DNA from 4 places in the Cytobacillus dafuensis genome. Region 2 is predicted to be linked to each of the others. Evidence: a T-box and tRNA genes for the amino acid it is inferred to sense, from the RefSeq annotation. Region 2 holds a T-box; the other regions hold tRNA genes.
The links. A T-box is a leader RNA that pairs with one kind of tRNA and senses whether it is charged. The one in region 2 lies ahead of argS (arginine--tRNA ligase), so its partner is inferred to be a tRNA-Arg.
Positions count from the first base shown of each region.

Region 1: it encodes a tRNA-Arg, which carries the amino acid that the T-box ahead of argS (arginine--tRNA ligase) is inferred to sense. The anticodon was not compared.
Region 3: it encodes a tRNA-Arg, which carries the amino acid that the T-box ahead of argS (arginine--tRNA ligase) is inferred to sense. The anticodon was not compared.
Region 4: it encodes a tRNA-Arg, which carries the amino acid that the T-box ahead of argS (arginine--tRNA ligase) is inferred to sense. The anticodon was not compared.

Region 1 is NZ_CP042593.1:4,383,302-4,387,518, reverse strand. Features, by position in the region: gene whiA (DNA-binding protein WhiA) at 251-1,192, shown strand; gene FSZ17_RS20915 (HPr family phosphocarrier protein) at 1,230-1,487, shown strand; gene clpP (ATP-dependent Clp endopeptidase proteolytic subunit ClpP) at 1,536-2,138, opposite strand; tRNA gene FSZ17_RS20905 (tRNA-Arg) at 2,440-2,511, shown strand; gene rpoN (RNA polymerase factor sigma-54) at 3,016-4,217, shown strand, end outside.
Region 2 is NZ_CP042593.1:324,516-328,732, reverse strand. Features, by position in the region: gene FSZ17_RS01685 (AAA family ATPase) at 1-79, opposite strand, end outside; gene argS (arginine--tRNA ligase) at 226-1,932, opposite strand; T-box leader at 1,981-2,190, opposite strand; gene FSZ17_RS01675 (GNAT family N-acetyltransferase) at 2,298-2,729, opposite strand; gene FSZ17_RS01670 (class I SAM-dependent methyltransferase) at 2,767-3,468, opposite strand; gene FSZ17_RS01665 (COG4315 family predicted lipoprotein) at 3,726-4,193, shown strand.
Region 3 is NZ_CP042593.1:3,573,967-3,578,183, reverse strand. Features, by position in the region: gene rph (ribonuclease PH) at 1-281, shown strand, start outside; gene FSZ17_RS17105 (XTP/dITP diphosphatase) at 301-906, shown strand; gene FSZ17_RS17100 (metallophosphoesterase) at 909-1,430, shown strand; tRNA gene FSZ17_RS17095 (tRNA-Arg) at 1,586-1,662, shown strand; T-box leader at 2,095-2,350, shown strand; gene ilvB (acetolactate synthase large subunit) at 2,433-4,154, shown strand; gene ilvN (acetolactate synthase small subunit) at 4,151-4,217, shown strand, end outside.
Region 4 is NZ_CP042593.1:1,842,339-1,846,555, reverse strand. Features, by position in the region: gene FSZ17_RS08720 (2-oxoacid:acceptor oxidoreductase family protein) at 1-665, opposite strand, end outside; gene FSZ17_RS08715 (acyltransferase family protein) at 1,036-2,076, shown strand; tRNA gene FSZ17_RS08710 (tRNA-Arg) at 2,171-2,244, shown strand; gene FSZ17_RS23340 (hypothetical protein) at 2,504-2,644, opposite strand; gene FSZ17_RS08705 (GNAT family N-acetyltransferase) at 3,262-3,771, shown strand; gene FSZ17_RS08700 (L,D-transpeptidase) at 4,009-4,217, shown strand, end outside.

The DNA of each region.
Region 1 (4,217 bases), 860 kb from region 2:
AGTAAGGTATAGAACATTGAGTGGCTCGTCTTATGCTTGCCGCCGATAAGCCATTCCGTCCAGAAGGTTAAAAAGCAACCTTCTAGCCGGCGCCTTACGCTTTTCAATTGTCTAGCTTCAGCGCCTACCCCCTCGAGGTCACAAGCCAATCCTTCCAGAAAGGTAAAGAACACCTTTCCGAAAGGCTCGTCTTGTGCTTGTCGGGGGTGATCAAGGCGCCTACGCTTTTCTACTAGGAGGTGAAGGAATTATGTCTTTCGCTTCAGAAACGAAAAAGGAATTAACGAATCTGGAAGTTAAGGATTGCTGCGGAAAAGCGGAGTTGTCTGCGCTTATTCGAATGAACGGATCGCTATCTTTCTCCAACAGAAAGCTAATTGTCGATATACAGACTGAAAATGCAGCTATCGCAAGAAGAATCTATATTCTTATAAAGAAGAACTATCAAGCACAGGTAGAGCTCCTTGTCAGAAAGAAGATGAGACTAAAGAAGAATAATGTTTATATTGTCAGATTGTCGGAGAAGGCAAGTGAGATTCTAGATGATTTGAAGATATTAAGCGATGGCTTTGTTTTTACACATAATATTTCTGAAGCCTTGATTAAAAAGAAATGTTGTAAGCGTTCTTATTTACGTGGTGCTTTTCTAGCTGGAGGATCGGTTAATAATCCAGAAACATCATCCTATCATCTTGAAATTTTTTCACTATATAAGGAGCATAACGACTCTTTAAGTGAATTAATGAATACTTTTGGCCTGAATAGTAAAACACTTGAAAGGAAAAAAGGGTTTATTACATACTTAAAAGAAGCTGAAAAGATTACAGAATTTTTAGGTGTGGTAGGAGCGCATAATGCACTTTTAAAATTTGAAGATATTCGAATTGTTCGTGATATGCGAAATTCGGTAAATCGACTCGTAAATTGTGAAACAGCGAACTTAAACAAAACAATTGGTGCTGCCCTTCGTCAAGTAGAAAATATTCGATTTATTGATGAAACAGTCGGCCTTCATATATTGCCAGATAAACTGAAGGAAATTGCTGAACTGCGAGTTGCCTATCAGGATGTTACATTAAAGGAACTTGGTGAAATGGTTTCTGGAGGTACAATAAGTAAGTCAGGGATTAATCACCGCTTAAGAAAAATAGATGAGATTGCAGATAAACTGAGAGCAGGAGAATCGTTATGAAAAATAATCAGATTCTATTAGGGGAGGAAAGCGAGCAATGGTAGAGAAAAAGGTTGAAGTGAAACTGAAAACAGGATTACAGGCAAGACCCGCGGCATTATTTGTTCAAGAAGCAAACAGATTTTCATCAGATGTTTTTCTTGAGAAGGATGGAAAGAAAGTCAATGCGAAAAGCATCATGGGTTTAATGAGCCTTGCTGTTAGCTCAGGTTCAGTCGTGACTTTGATTGTAGATGGCAAAGATGAAGTCGATGCAATTGAAGAATTAGCTGAATTTATTCAGCAGGAAAATTAGTAAAAAACAACTCGCATGATTAGGCATGCGAGTTTGTTTTTTATTAGCTTATTTCTTTTTTTCTTCTGCTGTATTGCGTGAAATAATTTTGTCTACTAAACCGTATTCTAATGCCTTTTCAGCAGTCATGAAGTTGTCACGGTCTGTATCTCTTGCGATGACTTCTAATGGCTGGCCTGTGCGCTCTGATAGAATAGTGTTTAGTTTGTCGCGAAGGAATAGGATACGCTTAGCAGCAATTTCAATTTCAGTTGCCTGACCTTGTGCACCGCCTAATGGCTGGTGGATCATAACTTCACTGTTTGGTAAAACGAAACGCTTGCCTTTTTCACCAGCTGCAAGCAGGAAAGCTCCCATAGAAGCAGCCATTCCTGTACAAATCGTTGATACATCTGCTTTAATATACTGCATTGTGTCATAAATCGCCATTCCAGCAGTAATACTTCCGCCTGGGCTGTTAATGTATAAGGTAATATCTTTCTCAGGGTTTTCTGCTTCCAAGAATAATAATTGTGCAACAATGGAGTTTGCTACATTATCATCAATGGCACTTCCAAGCATGATAATACGATCTTTTAAAAGACGAGAGTAAATATCGTATGCACGTTCTCCACGGTTTGTTTGTTCAATAACTGTAGGGATTAGGTTCATCTTCTAAAATCCTCCTTTAAAAATGAGATAAACATACAAAGATGTAAGTAAACGATTTTTTGCTGTATGTAGTATTATGATACACTGATGGTCAATAAAGGTCAAACAAATCGCTTGGATAGATTAGCTAATTTGTTCGACACACTTTTCTTATTCCTCCGTTCCCATCATTCCCGTTGCTTCAGTTTTTAAACAAAAGTTTTCTTGCAAAGTTCAAAAAATTAACCTATAATTAATAATCGTAACACTATAGAAAGCATGATTTTTTTAAAGAGAATGCTCAAAAAACATTTCTTCATATGCCCTCGTGGTGCAACGGATAGCACGTGAGATTCCGGTTCTTAAGATGTGGGTTCGATTCCTGCCGAGGGCGCTACTTATACTTGATACTATTGCGTTTTTAAAACGTGATAGTATTTTTTTATTCATTTCAGATAGCCTGACGGTTCATGAGACCACTAAAGCAAATAAAACGCCGAGAAGCGGTCTCATGGAGGGTTCATAAGACCACCGAAGCCAAAAAATCGCCAAGAAGAGGTCTCATGGAGGGTTCATAAGACAACTAAAGCCAAAAAATCGCTAAGAAGAGGTCTCATGGAGGGTTCATAAGACCACCAAAGCCAAAAAATCGCATAGAAGCGGTCTCGTAGGGGTTTCATGAGACCACCAAAGCAAAGATATCTCCAAAAAGTGGTCTCATAAGACCGCCTTTCTTTTTACAAAAGAAGAAATGCTCAATCAAATTAAAAAAATAATAAAATTAAAGAATATATTGTCCATTAATAACCAAAGGCACTCTCACTTTCCTTAATGCCAATATCTTTCCATTCAACATTGCTCCGCCTTATTGTAAAATGGAGTGAAGGGGGGATGTATGATGAATTTACAGGCTGGGTTATGGCAGCAGCAGACATTAAAGTTAACGATGACTCAGGAGCTGACTCAGGCAATAGCCTTGCTGCAATATAATGCGCAGGAGCTTTCTGCATTCCTTGAAAATAAAGCTTTAGAAAATCCCTTATTGCAAATTGAATCCAATCATGTTCAGGCAATGGACCCCCGCTTTGATCGTACAAAACCAGCGAAAAAAAAGATTGAAAAAGATAAACAAAATTGGATCGAACAAATCGGCAGGAATGAACTATATCTAGAAGAGCACTTAAAGGCTCAGCTTGATTTTAATCTTCTTAATGCTGAAGGAGAAAAGGTATTCAACTATCTTGTTGATTGTTTGGATGAAAACGGTTACTTGCGAGTAGAGCTGGAGGAAATCGCTCTTCGCTTTCATATTTCGGAAGAGGAAGTCTTTCAAACTCTTAAGCTATTACAGGGATTGGAGCCAGCTGGAATTGGTGCCCGTAATTTGCATGAATGCATTCTTCTGCAGCTAAAGAGGCTAGAGAAGAGAAATCCCTTAGCGGAAGAAATAATAGAGAATCATTTCAGTGCTTTCGCGGAGAAGAAGTGGAAAGACATTACCAAAATTCTTGGGATTAAAATGACGGATATTCAAGAGGTTTTTGACTATGTTCAAACATTAAATCCAAGACCTGCCTCCTCTTTTCAGCACGAAAAATCGGCCTATATCATTCCAGATGTTGTCATTGATTGGGATGGGAATTCTTTTTTTGTCAGTGTTTTTGATGAAGCTTTACCGAAGATAAGCTTTAATAATGAATACTACAAACAATTTTCCTCCAATAAAGATAAACAGGTTAAACGCTTTTTACAGGACAACCAACAAGATTATTATTGGATTATGAGAAGCATAGAGCAGAGAAAAGAAACATTATCCAAGGTTTCTTTGAAAATTGTTGAAAAGCAGCAGGAATTTTTCATCAAGGGACCTTCCTATATAAGTCCGATGACTATGAAGGAAATTGCTGATGAGCTGGAAATTCATGAATCAACGGTGAGCAGGGCTGTTCGGGAAAAATATGCTCAAACCCCTTTTGGCACTTTTGAATTGAGATCCTTCTTTTCAAGCACGATTAAAACCACTTCTGACGAGAATACTTCATCAAAGCAAGTCAAGACGATCATAAGCAAAATGATTGAAGGAGAAAATAAGCAAAGACC
Region 2 (4,217 bases):
GTTGAGCAATTGTAGATTTACCAGATGCCATTATACCAGTGATTAAAAATATTCCCTTTTCATTTTCATTTTTTATCATACTCATTCCCCCGTTATTTTTTGTCATAAGAGGACATCCACTCATCTTATCTGAATAATATTAATTTTATTAGCGAATATATATCTTTATTCACAGGGCATATTTACAAAACGAGTAAAAATCATTTTGAATAACGATCGGACCTATCACATTTGCTCAGGAGCTTTAAGTCCTAACAAACGCAATCCTTCTTTTAAAACAATTGCTACTGCCTTTACTAACTGTAAGCGTGCTTGCTGTTGATCATCTTCCTTTAAAATTTGGACGGTTCCGTAATATTTGTTAAAAGCTTGTGAAAGATCTATTGTATATTTTGCAATTTGCGAAGGGTCAAACTGATTGTATGCATGTTTAATGACATCTTCAAATTTCATTAGTAAGGATAAAATAGCCCAGGCCCTATCATCTTCATAGGTTTCATAAGAAAACAGACCTTGTTCCTCTAATTTTCCTTTTCTCAGGATAGAGCATGCACGTGCATGTGTATATTGTACGTACGGTCCAGTTTCTCCCTCAAAGGTGAGCATCGCTTCAAGAGAAAACTCAATATCATGTAAGCGATCATTTTTAAGATCATGAAAAATAACAGCACCTACTCCAACCCTCTTCGCTACTTCTTCTTTGTCTGCAAGATTAGGATTTCGCTCTTCAATATTTTTAGCTGCCAGTTTAATCGCTTCTTCAAGCACCTCTTCTAATAGAACAACTTTTCCCTTTCGAGTCGACATTTTCTTTCCATCTTTCAACATCATTCCGAATGGGATGTGGTGCATATCTTCTGACCATTCATACCCCATCTTTTTTAAGACATGAAAAACTTGATTAAAGTGAAGAGACTGTTCTCTGCCTACTACATATAAGGCTTTTGCAAAATCATACTCTCTTTTTCTAAAAAGAGATGCAGCCAAATCTCTCGTTGCATACAATGTTGCTCCATCCGATTTTTTTATAAGGCACGGTGGACTTTCATGTTCATCTAGAGTAACAACCATCGCCCCATCTGATTCTGAAAGCAGCTGTTTTTCATTGAGTAGTTCTACAACCTCATCCATCTTATCATTGTAAAATGCCTCTCCATTAAATGAATGAAACTCAATTCCCATAAGCTGATAGATCCGTTCAAATTCCTTTAAAGACTCTTCACGGAACCATTTCCATAATGAAAGTGCTTCTTTATCTCCTTCCTCTAATCTTTTAAACCATAATCGTCCTGTATCTTCAAGCCCTGGTGTTTTTTCCGCTTCTTCATGAAACCGGACATACAAAGCGAGTAATTCCTTAATCGGATTAGCTTTTACTTTTTCTTCATTTCCCCACATTTTATAAGCCGTAATTAACTTGCCAAATTGTGTACCCCAGTCACCTAGATGATTTATCTTTATTGGTGTGAACCCACACTTTTCCATGATATTCGCCAATGCGTTCCCAATAACAGTAGAGCGTAAATGGCCCATCGAAAAAGGCTTCGCAATATTAGGCGATGAAAGATCAATTGAGATGTTTTTTCCATTACCAATGGACAGACTTCCGAACTTCTCCTTCTGATTAAGCACTTCCATTACAATTTCATGCCCAATTTTCTGTTTTGCTAAAAAGAAGTTTACATATGGCCCAACAGCCTCAATTTTTTCAATATATTCATGATTAATGTTAAACATAAGATCTTGAGCAATTTGTGGAGGTGCCTTTCTTAACTTTTTGGCTAATAAAAAACACGGAAATGCATAGTCGCCCATTTCCTGTTTTGGTGGAACCTCTAGAATTTTTTCAATTTCTTCTTTAGAAAAACTATCAATCCCCATACTAATCAATGTGTCCTGAATAGATGAGATGACTATTTTTTTGTACTTCATCACCAAACCTCCTAATTTGTAATAAAAAAAACCCCATCTCTAAAATCGTTTAGAGACGAGGGTTTTGCTCGCGGTACCACTCTACTTGCTTAAAAAGCCTGCTTGAAAATGTAACGGTTATAACCGGACTTATCTACTTATCATTCAATAAGCCTTCTCCGAGGTGCGCTTCATAATCGATTTCGTACCGGGATCCCACCATCCCCAGCTCTCTATAATCGAAGCTTCGATTATTACTCTCCTCTTCTAAGAATTATCCTTTATTAATTTATTTTTCCGTATTATACACTAAATTTTACTATAAAATCCATTTTTTCTTTTAATATTCAAAAATCAATTTGCTGCTATCTTCATCCATCCTCCGCTTAAATAAGACTTTTAACAAATCCAATACTTTTTTCGGCATAGCCCATTTTAATATAAAATTTATAAGCATTTTCTCTCTCTTGACTCTTTCCGCTGTTTAGTCCGATTCCAGTAGCTCCTGTACTTCTAGCCCAGTTCTCTGCTTCTTCTATTAGTTTCATGCCTATCCCTTTATTGCGATAGTCCGAATCTACGACGAAGGCTACAATTCGAGCATAGGAACCATCCATTTCATAATAGAATCCTATTACTAAACCGATCATTCCAACAACTTTGTCATCAATAGTAGCTACCAATGTGTAGTAGCTTAAGCTTGATTCAATATGGGTAAATCTAAGTTTCATCTTTTCAATAGTAGTTGGATATCCAAGTTGAGTCATTAACGCCGCTAATTCAGGTATATCATTTGCATTTGCTTTTCTAATTTCCATGCTATCACTCCAAAGATATTTTTATATCCCGACATTTTCATGATTGAAATAGCGCAGTCAACAAGCCAGATACACCAAAAACATCATTAGGCTGTTTAATTTCCTTCATTTTTCTTATCTCAATTTCCTTGAAATCCTTAAAGATGGATCTTAATTTTTCATCAGTAAAGCCCAATCCTCCTTTTAGGCTTCTTAATCTATATACCTCCCAATCTGTTATTTCCGCACCGCCTAACGCCCCACCTGGAACAAAACAAGTAATGGCAAAGAAGCCATTTGGTTTTAAAGCTTTTTTTACTAAATTTATGTAACTCATTCTTCGGTGAGGAGCAATATGGTGAAAGCAGCCTGAATCATACACTATGTCATATGTACCTTCCTCGATGTCTAATGCAAAGATATTTTCATTGATGAAGTTTACATGGACATTCTTTTCATTTGCTCGCTCTTCTGCCCATTTAAGAGACTCTTGTGATAAATCTACGGCATCAACCGTACAGCCTTTTTCAGCAAAATAAATGGCGTTTCGACCTGGGCCACAGCCCAATTCGAGAACTTTTCCTGGCTTAAAAAGATTATTTTCAAAGTAACAAACTAAATTTTCATCTGGAGAGTTAACAAAAAACGGAACATCTCGATCACGTTCAGTATAAAAGTGATCCCAAAACTGAGTTGGCTCTCTCAATAAGGAATCTAACATTTCCATTAAATCCTCGTAATCATAAATCGTTTCTTTCAATGTTATCCCTTCTTTGCAATTAAATTTGTCTAATTTAATTATACTAAAATTTACCAATATTTTCGTTATATATAAAGTATTATTTTCAATCGCAAAAGTCCCTTTATCACAATTTATTTCTGCCTTGGCACCATTCCTAAGATACTTGTATTTCTTATGTTTTTAAGTTAACAACAAGTAAAAATTTAAATCGAACCTTTTCTAATTTTCTTTCGTTACCTTTAGTGAAAAGAATAGATGCGGAGGAGGATTTAGTGATGAAACAGTTTATGTGGCTATTCACTTTTCTTTTAGCAGGTATACTTCTTGGAGGATGCAGCTCTGAGGATGCGGACAAAAAAGATCCAGTAGAAGAAACAACTGCAGAGGAACCGGTATCAGCACTGAAGCTGATGGAAAATGAAAAAACAGGCAAGTACCTTGCTGATGCTCAAGGCATGGCACTTTATTACTTTACGAAAGATAAGCCTAATACAACAAACTGCAGTGGTGAATGTCTTGAAAACTGGCCTGCTTTCTATTCTGAACATCTAGACGCTCCTGATGGATTCAATAAAGATGACTTCGGAACAATTACTCGTGAAGATACCGGTAAGAAACAGACAACCTACAAAGGCTATCCGCTATACTACTTTGTAAACGACAAAGCACCTGGTGATGTAAACGGCCAAGGGGTCAAAGATGTTTGGTTTATTATTAACAACGAAACAATATTTGCACAGTAGCATTCTTCCAATGGAACTGCCCAA
Region 3 (4,217 bases), 1.7 Mb from region 2:
TTTTAGCAGCAACAAGTGTTGGGATTTTAGAAAATAAGGAAGTAGTTGTTGATTTAAATTATGTTGAAGATTCTAAAGCATTAGTAGACATGAATGTTGTTATGATAGGCGATGGGGAATTTGTCGAATTACAGGGAACAGGGGAAGAAGCTACTTTTTCCTACAATGAGCTTCAAGAATTATTAAGATCTGCACAAGAGGGACTTGCGGCCATATTCGAAATGCAAAAAGAAGCTCTTGGCGAAGAGATCACAAACAAAATAAATACTAGGAAAAAATAAGCGGAGAGGAAGGCTTAGAATGCAGGAAGTAATCATTGCCACAAAAAATGCTGGGAAAGCAAAAGAGTTTGAGGACATGTTCCGACCATTAGGCTATAAGGTCAAAACATTATTAGATTTCCCTGAATTGCATGATGTTGATGAAACAGGGAATACGTTTGAGGAAAATGCCATTTTAAAAGCAGAAACGATCTCGAAGGCTTTGGATAAAATCGTCATTGCCGATGATTCTGGACTAGCAATCGATGCGCTTAATGGACGGCCAGGTATTTTTTCAGCAAGGTATGCAGGAGAAGAAAAAAGTGACGAAGCCAATATGGTTAAGGTGCTGGGAGAATTGCAAAATGTTGCTGATGACGATCGCCAAGCAAGATTTTACTGTGCATTAGCGGTTGCAGCGCCTGGTCTTGAAACCTTCACTGTCACTGGGACATGTGAAGGGATGATTTTACGGGAAAAAAGAGGAACATTTGGTTTCGGCTACGATCCTATTTTTTATGTTATCGAAAAAGATAAAGCGATGGCAGAGCTAATTCCTGAAGAAAAAGCACATATTAGTCACCGCGCTCATGCTCTACGAAAGTTAGAAAGTCAGCTTCCAATCCTCTTTTCAGAGGGAAAATAAGTATGAAAATCTTAATTGTAAGCGACAGTCATAGACTAAGCGGGGATTTAACTTCGATTAAGGAAAAGCATGCTATGGAAGTTGATCTTATGATTCATTGTGGGGATTCAGAGCTAGCAGCTAATGATCCGTGCTTAAATGGATTTGCAGTTGTTCGTGGAAATTGTGATTTTGATAAAAATTTTCCAGAGGATCATGTAGAAAATATTGGAGATTATAGAGTGTTAGTTACTCATGGTCACCTCTATTCCGTGAAATCGACATTAATGAACTTAAGCTATCGGGCAAAGGAACTCGATGCCAGTATTGTTTGTTTCGGCCATTCACATTATCTTGGTGCAGAAATGATCGATAACATATTATTCATCAATCCTGGGAGCATTAAACAGCCAAGAGGGAGAACAGAAAAGACATATGTTATTTTGGAAATAGAAAGTGCTGAGGTCAATCTCCGTGTATTTGAATTAGAGAAAGGAGAAATTAGTGAATTAACTCAGAAATTTTCACTTCCAAAAAAAGAGTAAACGGCATATACTTATTGAGGGAAGCAATAAAGCTTCCCTCAGAAAATATTTTATATTTTATGTTGACTTTTGATTATTAGTCTAATATAATAAAACTTGTCCTTGAAAGTGACATCACAGTTTTTAAAGCATTTAAAATTTAAAAATTTATTAATGTCCCAGTAGCTCAGCTGGATAGAGCAACGGCCTTCTAAGCCGTCGGTCGGGAGTTCGAATCTCTCCTGGGACGCCATTAACACATCAAATTGTTACATATCTACCAACATCTACTCACCTTTATGGTGAGTTTTTTTATTTTCAAGGCTTTGTTCATGATTATTGTTTAACATGGCTATTCCCCAAAATTACACTTTAACTGTAGAATTTGATTCAAAATTTCCTATGTTCACAAAAAAATATAAAAAAATATTAAAGGCTTCAGATCTTTAATATATCAACAATGAAAGCGGATACAATAAATCTGATTTGTTGAAATTATCAAATAATTCACAAATAAGGTGTTGACGGTTTAATAAAATGGGCGTAAGATAGTCCTCAATATAAGAAAACAAAAAATTCAAAAATATAATAAACAGTTCCTTTTGGTTAGCGAACTCTTATAATAAGTAGTTTTTTTTAACCTAAAAATTCAGTCGTTTAAAGCGGTAATAAAATAAGGAATATTGAAAAAGCAAAGAAGAGGATAAGTAGCTTATGCATAGGAATTTACAGAGAGCCGGCGGCTGCTGAAAGCCGGTAATTCCTTCATAAAGTGAACTCACCTCAGAGCATCAGCTTGAAAGATTCTTTTAGTAGAGTTGGTCGGGTGTTACCACCCGTTATCAAAACGAACAGCATTTCAGCTGTTCATAAGTGCACGTTAATAGCGTGAATTTAGGGTGGTACCGTGGAACAGGTTTTAAAGCCTTTTCATCCCTTTACCTAGTATAAGTAGGTGTATGAGGGATGAAAGGGCTTTTTATTTTGAATTAAAAAAAGGAACAAAGAGGAGGTTAAATTAGAATGTTGCAGGAAGCTGCCTTTACAGAAACAAAGGCTGAGACAGAAATGGTCACAGGTGCTGATCTGTTATTAGAAGCATTGGAGAAGGAAAAGGTTGAAGTGATTTTTGGATATCCAGGAGGAGCAGTCTTACCGATTTATGACAAATTATATCATTCAAAAATTCTCCACGTTTTACCTAGACATGAACAGGGGGGAATTCACGCAGCTGAGGGGTATGCAAGGATTTCAGGAAAGCCGGGAGTTGTCATCGCTACATCAGGTCCTGGAGCTACTAACATTGTCACAGGACTTACAGATGCCATGATGGACTCGTTACCGCTTGTCGTTTTCACTGGTCAGGTGGCAACTAGTGTAATTGGATCAGATGCTTTTCAAGAAGCAGATATTCTTGGGATTACAACCCCTATAACAAAATATAACTATCAAGTTCGTAACATTGAAGATATTCCAAGGATTGTTAAAGAGGCATTTTATATAGCATCAAGCGGAAGACCTGGACCAGTCCTGATCGATATACCAAAAGACATTGCAGCTTCTGTATCAAAACCTCCAATAGAGCAAGAAATAAACTTACCTGGATATCAGCCGACACTTCATCCTAACTATTTACAAATTCGTAAATTAACAGAAGCGGTTAGCGGGGCTAAAAAGCCAGTAATACTGGCTGGAGCAGGCGTCCTACATGCAAAAGCATCAGATGAATTAAAGAAATATGCAGAGCAACAACAAATTCCAGTTATTCATACATTGCTAGGATTAGGTGGATTTCCAGCAAATCACAAACTATTTGTTGGGTTAGCAGGAATGCATGGCTGTTACGCATCAAATATGGGATTAAGTGAATGTGATTTATTAATCAATATTGGGGCACGATTTGATGATCGACTGACAGGAAATTTACAGCATTTCGCTCCAAATGCAACAGTTGCCCATATTGATATTGATCCAGCAGAAATTGGAAAAAATGTACCAACAGCCATTCCAATTGTAGCGGATGCAAAAGAAGCATTAAAGCAGTTAGTTCAGCAAAATGGCAAGCCGCCTGCCGATAAAGAATGGCATGAACAAATTCAAAAATGGCAGGAGGAATACCCCTATTATTATGGCGAGTCAAGCGAAGGTTCTATAAAACCTCAAAAGACAATGGAAATGCTTTTCAAGAAAACGGAAGGTAAAGCTATTGTGGTAACAGATGTTGGTCAGCACCAAATGTGGGCTGCACAATATTATCGTTTCAATCAAGCAGATAGATGGGTGACTTCAGGAGGATTAGGAACGATGGGATTTGGCCTCCCAGCCAGTATCGGAGCTCAGTTTGCTGATCCAGATGCATGTGTGGTTGCCGTTCTAGGAGATGCTGGCTTCCAAATGTCGACTCAAGAGCTTGCAGTTATTAGGGAGTTTAACCTCCCGATTAAGATTTGCATTTTTAATAATCACTCTTTAGGAATGGTCCGCCAGTGGCAAGAGATTTTTTATGAATCACGTTTTTCTCATAGTAAAATCTCCGTGCAGCCTTCCTTTGTGAAACTAGCTGAAGCCTATGAAATAAAAGGTTATGTCATCAGTTCAGTGGAACAGGCAGAGGAAATATTAAACGAGGTTCTAAATAATCGTGAGCCAGTTCTGCTAGATTTTAGAATTGATCCAAATGAAAATGTATATCCAATGATCGCACCAGGAAAAGGATTGCATGAAATGGTAGGTGCTAAGCCTTGAAAAGAACGATTAGTATGACAGTATTAAATCGCCCTGGGGTATTAAATAGAATTACTAATTTAT
Region 4 (4,217 bases), 1.5 Mb from region 2:
GTTTCATATCCTAGTAGTGGCAATGGACGCGAAAATTCCTTTCCAATGGCATCTTCAGGTGTTTCATATGTTTTAAATTGAACTTCGTTATATCCACGTTCAAAGGTTCTAATATTTGGTTCTACTAGATGTGGATATTTCTTTTCAAATGTGCTGCGGATTACATTCTTCATTGATTCTGGGTCAAGGAAGTCACAAATCCGGAATAACGCCCCGAGCATAGCTGTATTTACTTTTGTTTTCTCTTCGACAGCAATTTGCAATGCATCAACGATTGCTAACGTGCCATATTCTAATTTCAAATCTTTTTTAATATCATCAAAACTCCTAATTGAATTGACTAATAGAATTCCATCCGGCATAAGGCCGCTAACTACATCGACAGTTTTATATAATGCTTCGTGAAAAACACCGATCACATGAGGCTGCTCGATTGGGCTATGTGCGCGTATTTCTACATCATTATCACAAAAGCGGATAAAGCTTTTCACAGGAGAACCTTTTTTTTCAGATCCATAGGAAGAAAAGTTTGATCCGTTTAGGCCAAGCCCTAATACACCAGCTTCCGCCAGCATTTTCCCAGCCAAATTGGCACCTAGTCCACCAATTGACTCCAGTCTAATTTCAAAAAATCCAAGTTCATTTTTCTTAGGTAAAATTGACATATTCACCCTCCCAATATTCTTCATGTCTTTTGCTAATTTGAAAAAAGCTTTCTAATTGTGTTTACATTCCCCCTAAAAGTTATTGTATTTGAAAGGTTTATTAACTGCTGTGACAAAAGTCAAACATTTCATCATTTATGATTGGAACAGAATTATATTTCTTTCTAAAACCCAATTAAATAAACTCTGAAAACGCATACACAATTATATAACAGATGTTTTTATGTATTATAACAGTAAGATAAAGTATACTAATTGCTTTTTTTGGAAATTCATCCTTTCATTCACATGTATTTATTGGTTTTATTCATGATAGGGTGGGTGTATAATAAAAAAATCTTTTTAGGGGGTCTAAAAAGAGGAGGAAGACATGCAAAAGCGTGAATATTATTTTGATAACGCAAAATTTATTTTAATTTTTTTAGTTGTATTTGGACATTTTCTACGGTCTTATATTTCAGAAAATGAGACTGTTTATACATTATATAAGCTGATTTACACCTTTCATATGCCTGCATTTATTTTAATATCAGGCTTTTTTGCTAAAGGCTTTAATAAGCAAGGTTATATAGCGAAAATATCGAAAAAGTTAATCCTTCCTTATATCATATTTCAGGTTATATATTCATTTTTTTATTATTTTCTATACAATGAGTCGTCTATTGAGGTTGATCCACTAACACCACATTGGTCCTTATGGTTTTTGATTAGTTTATTTTCCTGGAATATAATGCTTATTCTATTTACAAAAATAAAGCCCATCATCTCAATCATTGTCGCTTTTGCTATTGGATTAATTGTTGGATATGCTGATTGGATTACTGAATTTTTAAGCTTATCAAGAACTTTTGTGTTTTTCCCGCTTTTTTTAATTGGCTACTATTTAAAGAAAGAGCATTTTTCTTTAATCGTGTTACCTAAAGCAAAGATTGCTTCAATATCCATTTTTATTATCGTTTTTACTGGTTTTTATTTATTTCCGGATATGAATCATGAATGGCTCCTTGGATCGAAACCCTATTCAGAGATGGGGGTAGATTCCATTGCGGCAGTTTTTGCACGGCTTGCCTTCTATATATTAAGCCTAATAATGGTCTTTAGTTTTTTCTCTCTTGTTCCAAGGAAACAATATTTCTTTACAACTGTAGGTAAGAATACTCTTTATGTTTATTTACTTCATGGGTTCTTTGTACGTCTTTTTAGGGAAAGCAATATACAAAACTATTTTACTGAGCCAAAAAACTTTCTTTTGCTAGCAGGAATCTCTTTAGTTCTCACCTTGCTATTATCGAGCAAAATGACCATTCCATTTGCACAGCCGTTAATCGAATTAAGTACATCAAAGCTCAAAAATTTGCAGAGAAGAGCAGCTACTATTTTTAAGTATTATAGAAAAAAGCTATTAAACTAAAGCTAAGGGCGATTGGCATGTCCGTTCGCCCCTTTTCATTCGAAACAATTGACTGCACTGGAAAATTGGGTTTATAATGAAAATCTAATGTAATGTCCCAGTAGCTCAGTAGGATAGAGCGACAGCCTCCTAAGCTGTAGGTCGTAGGTTCGATTCCTATCTGGGACGTCAAAATAGAAAGTCGTCAATTCCTTGGTAAATAAGGATTGGCGACTTTTTTAATTCCGAAACAAATGTTCCTATCTACATCACCTGCCACCTCCGATATTTGAGTTGTTTTGGGCAAAAGAAAAAGCACCCCGATGGATGCTAATTACTTATTACGGAAACAGGTAAAAACGTAAATAATATTAAAATCAGTATGCATTTTTTAATCACGAAAAGATCTCCTTCCACCTTACTATTCGATAAAAGAAGACATGTTCCATCAAATGATTAATTTAAGTTTCTTCTTTATTGGGATACTATAACATTCATCACAAACACCGTTATTATCTATAAATTCATTCTCATCTGTTATCTCTATGCTGCAATTCGAGCAAATCCATTTTTCAATAACTTGCTCCATTGCCTCATCTCCTTTTTACATACATAATTCGGGAGATTTAAGCAAATTCCTGCAACAATTTTGTTAATTTCTCCTAATAACTCCACGAACCCGCCTGTAAGTCATATTTTTGGAGAAACATAATAATTCAATTGAACATTATTACTCCACCAATAATTTACATTTAATGCTATCCAATATTTACTATTTAAGTTAGGATAGTATTGAGGTGACATAATGCTCTATTTAATTTGTTTAATTTCAGGTGTACTATTGGGTTTATTTCTTTTTGGACTGCCTGGTATTCTAATAGGAGCGATTTTTGGAATTCTTGCTATCATTGCTTGCCAACTGGAATTAATTTTTCATATTCTTAAAAAACAAAATTCTTCAAGCATTGGACCTAAAAAATAGGTCTTTTTTTATGAAACTAAATACAAAATCTGTTTCCTTGTCCTATGTATCTCCATACCACCTTAGCTTCTTTCAATTCCCCAACAATAAACAACGTACAAGACTGACGCTTTGATAACCTTCCTGAAAGTACTTCACTATCCTTAAAGTTTAAGATAAAATGAAGCATATGAAAAATAGGATTTCTAGCAATAATAAAATCCTGAAAGGCTGGTGGATTTCCTTTGAAAATTCTTGAAACTGAAAGACTTATCCTACGCTTACAAACAACTGATGATGCAGCATTTATTTTAGAGCTTTTAAATGACCCCTCATGGCTGCAATTTATAGGCGATCGCGGTGTGAGAACTCTTGAAGACGCACGGGCTTATATTTTGAATGGAGCGGTTCGCTCGTATGAACAATTCGGATTCTGTTTCTATTTGGTGGAGCGAAAGGAAGATCATGTTCCGATTGGAATCTGTGGTCTTGTAAAAAGAGATACATTGGAAGATGTCGATCTTGGATATGCCTTTCTGCCAAAGTATTGGGGAAAAGGATATGCCTATGAAGCAGCCTCTTCTGTAATGGCATATGCAAAAGATACTCTGGGGTTAAATCGCATTGTGGCGATCACCGCTCAAGACAATCACGCTTCTGCCAAACTGCTTGAAAAAGTGGGATTACAGTTTGAACGACTGATTCAGCTCCCTAATGATTCTGAAGAACTTAAGCTATTTGCATTTGAAGCTTAAAAGCCCTTACTCATTGAGTAAGGGTCTTTTTCTATTTGCAAAACTCTTTAGATTTACCCACCAGCTCTTTATTTAAGAATTCGTAAAAAAGTCTTTGTTCTCATCCTTTTCGATGAGTTTTTCTAAGTATTTATTACAATAATTTGTCCAATCATGCACCAACTATATTATCAATCCCTGTCATTAACAATTGCCAGTATTCATCATACAATGATCAAAAATATGGAGTTGATCTTCATGGCGAGATGGATTGACGTATCTACTTCAAAACATCAATTAAAGCTTTTTGATGGAAATAGGCTAATAAAAACTTACCCCATTGCAGTAGGAAAAATACTATCACCAACACCTTCAGGGACATACAAAATCATCAATAAACAACCTAATCCCGGCGGACCATTTGGTGTGCTGTGGATGGGATTGTCACAACCTCATTACGGTATACA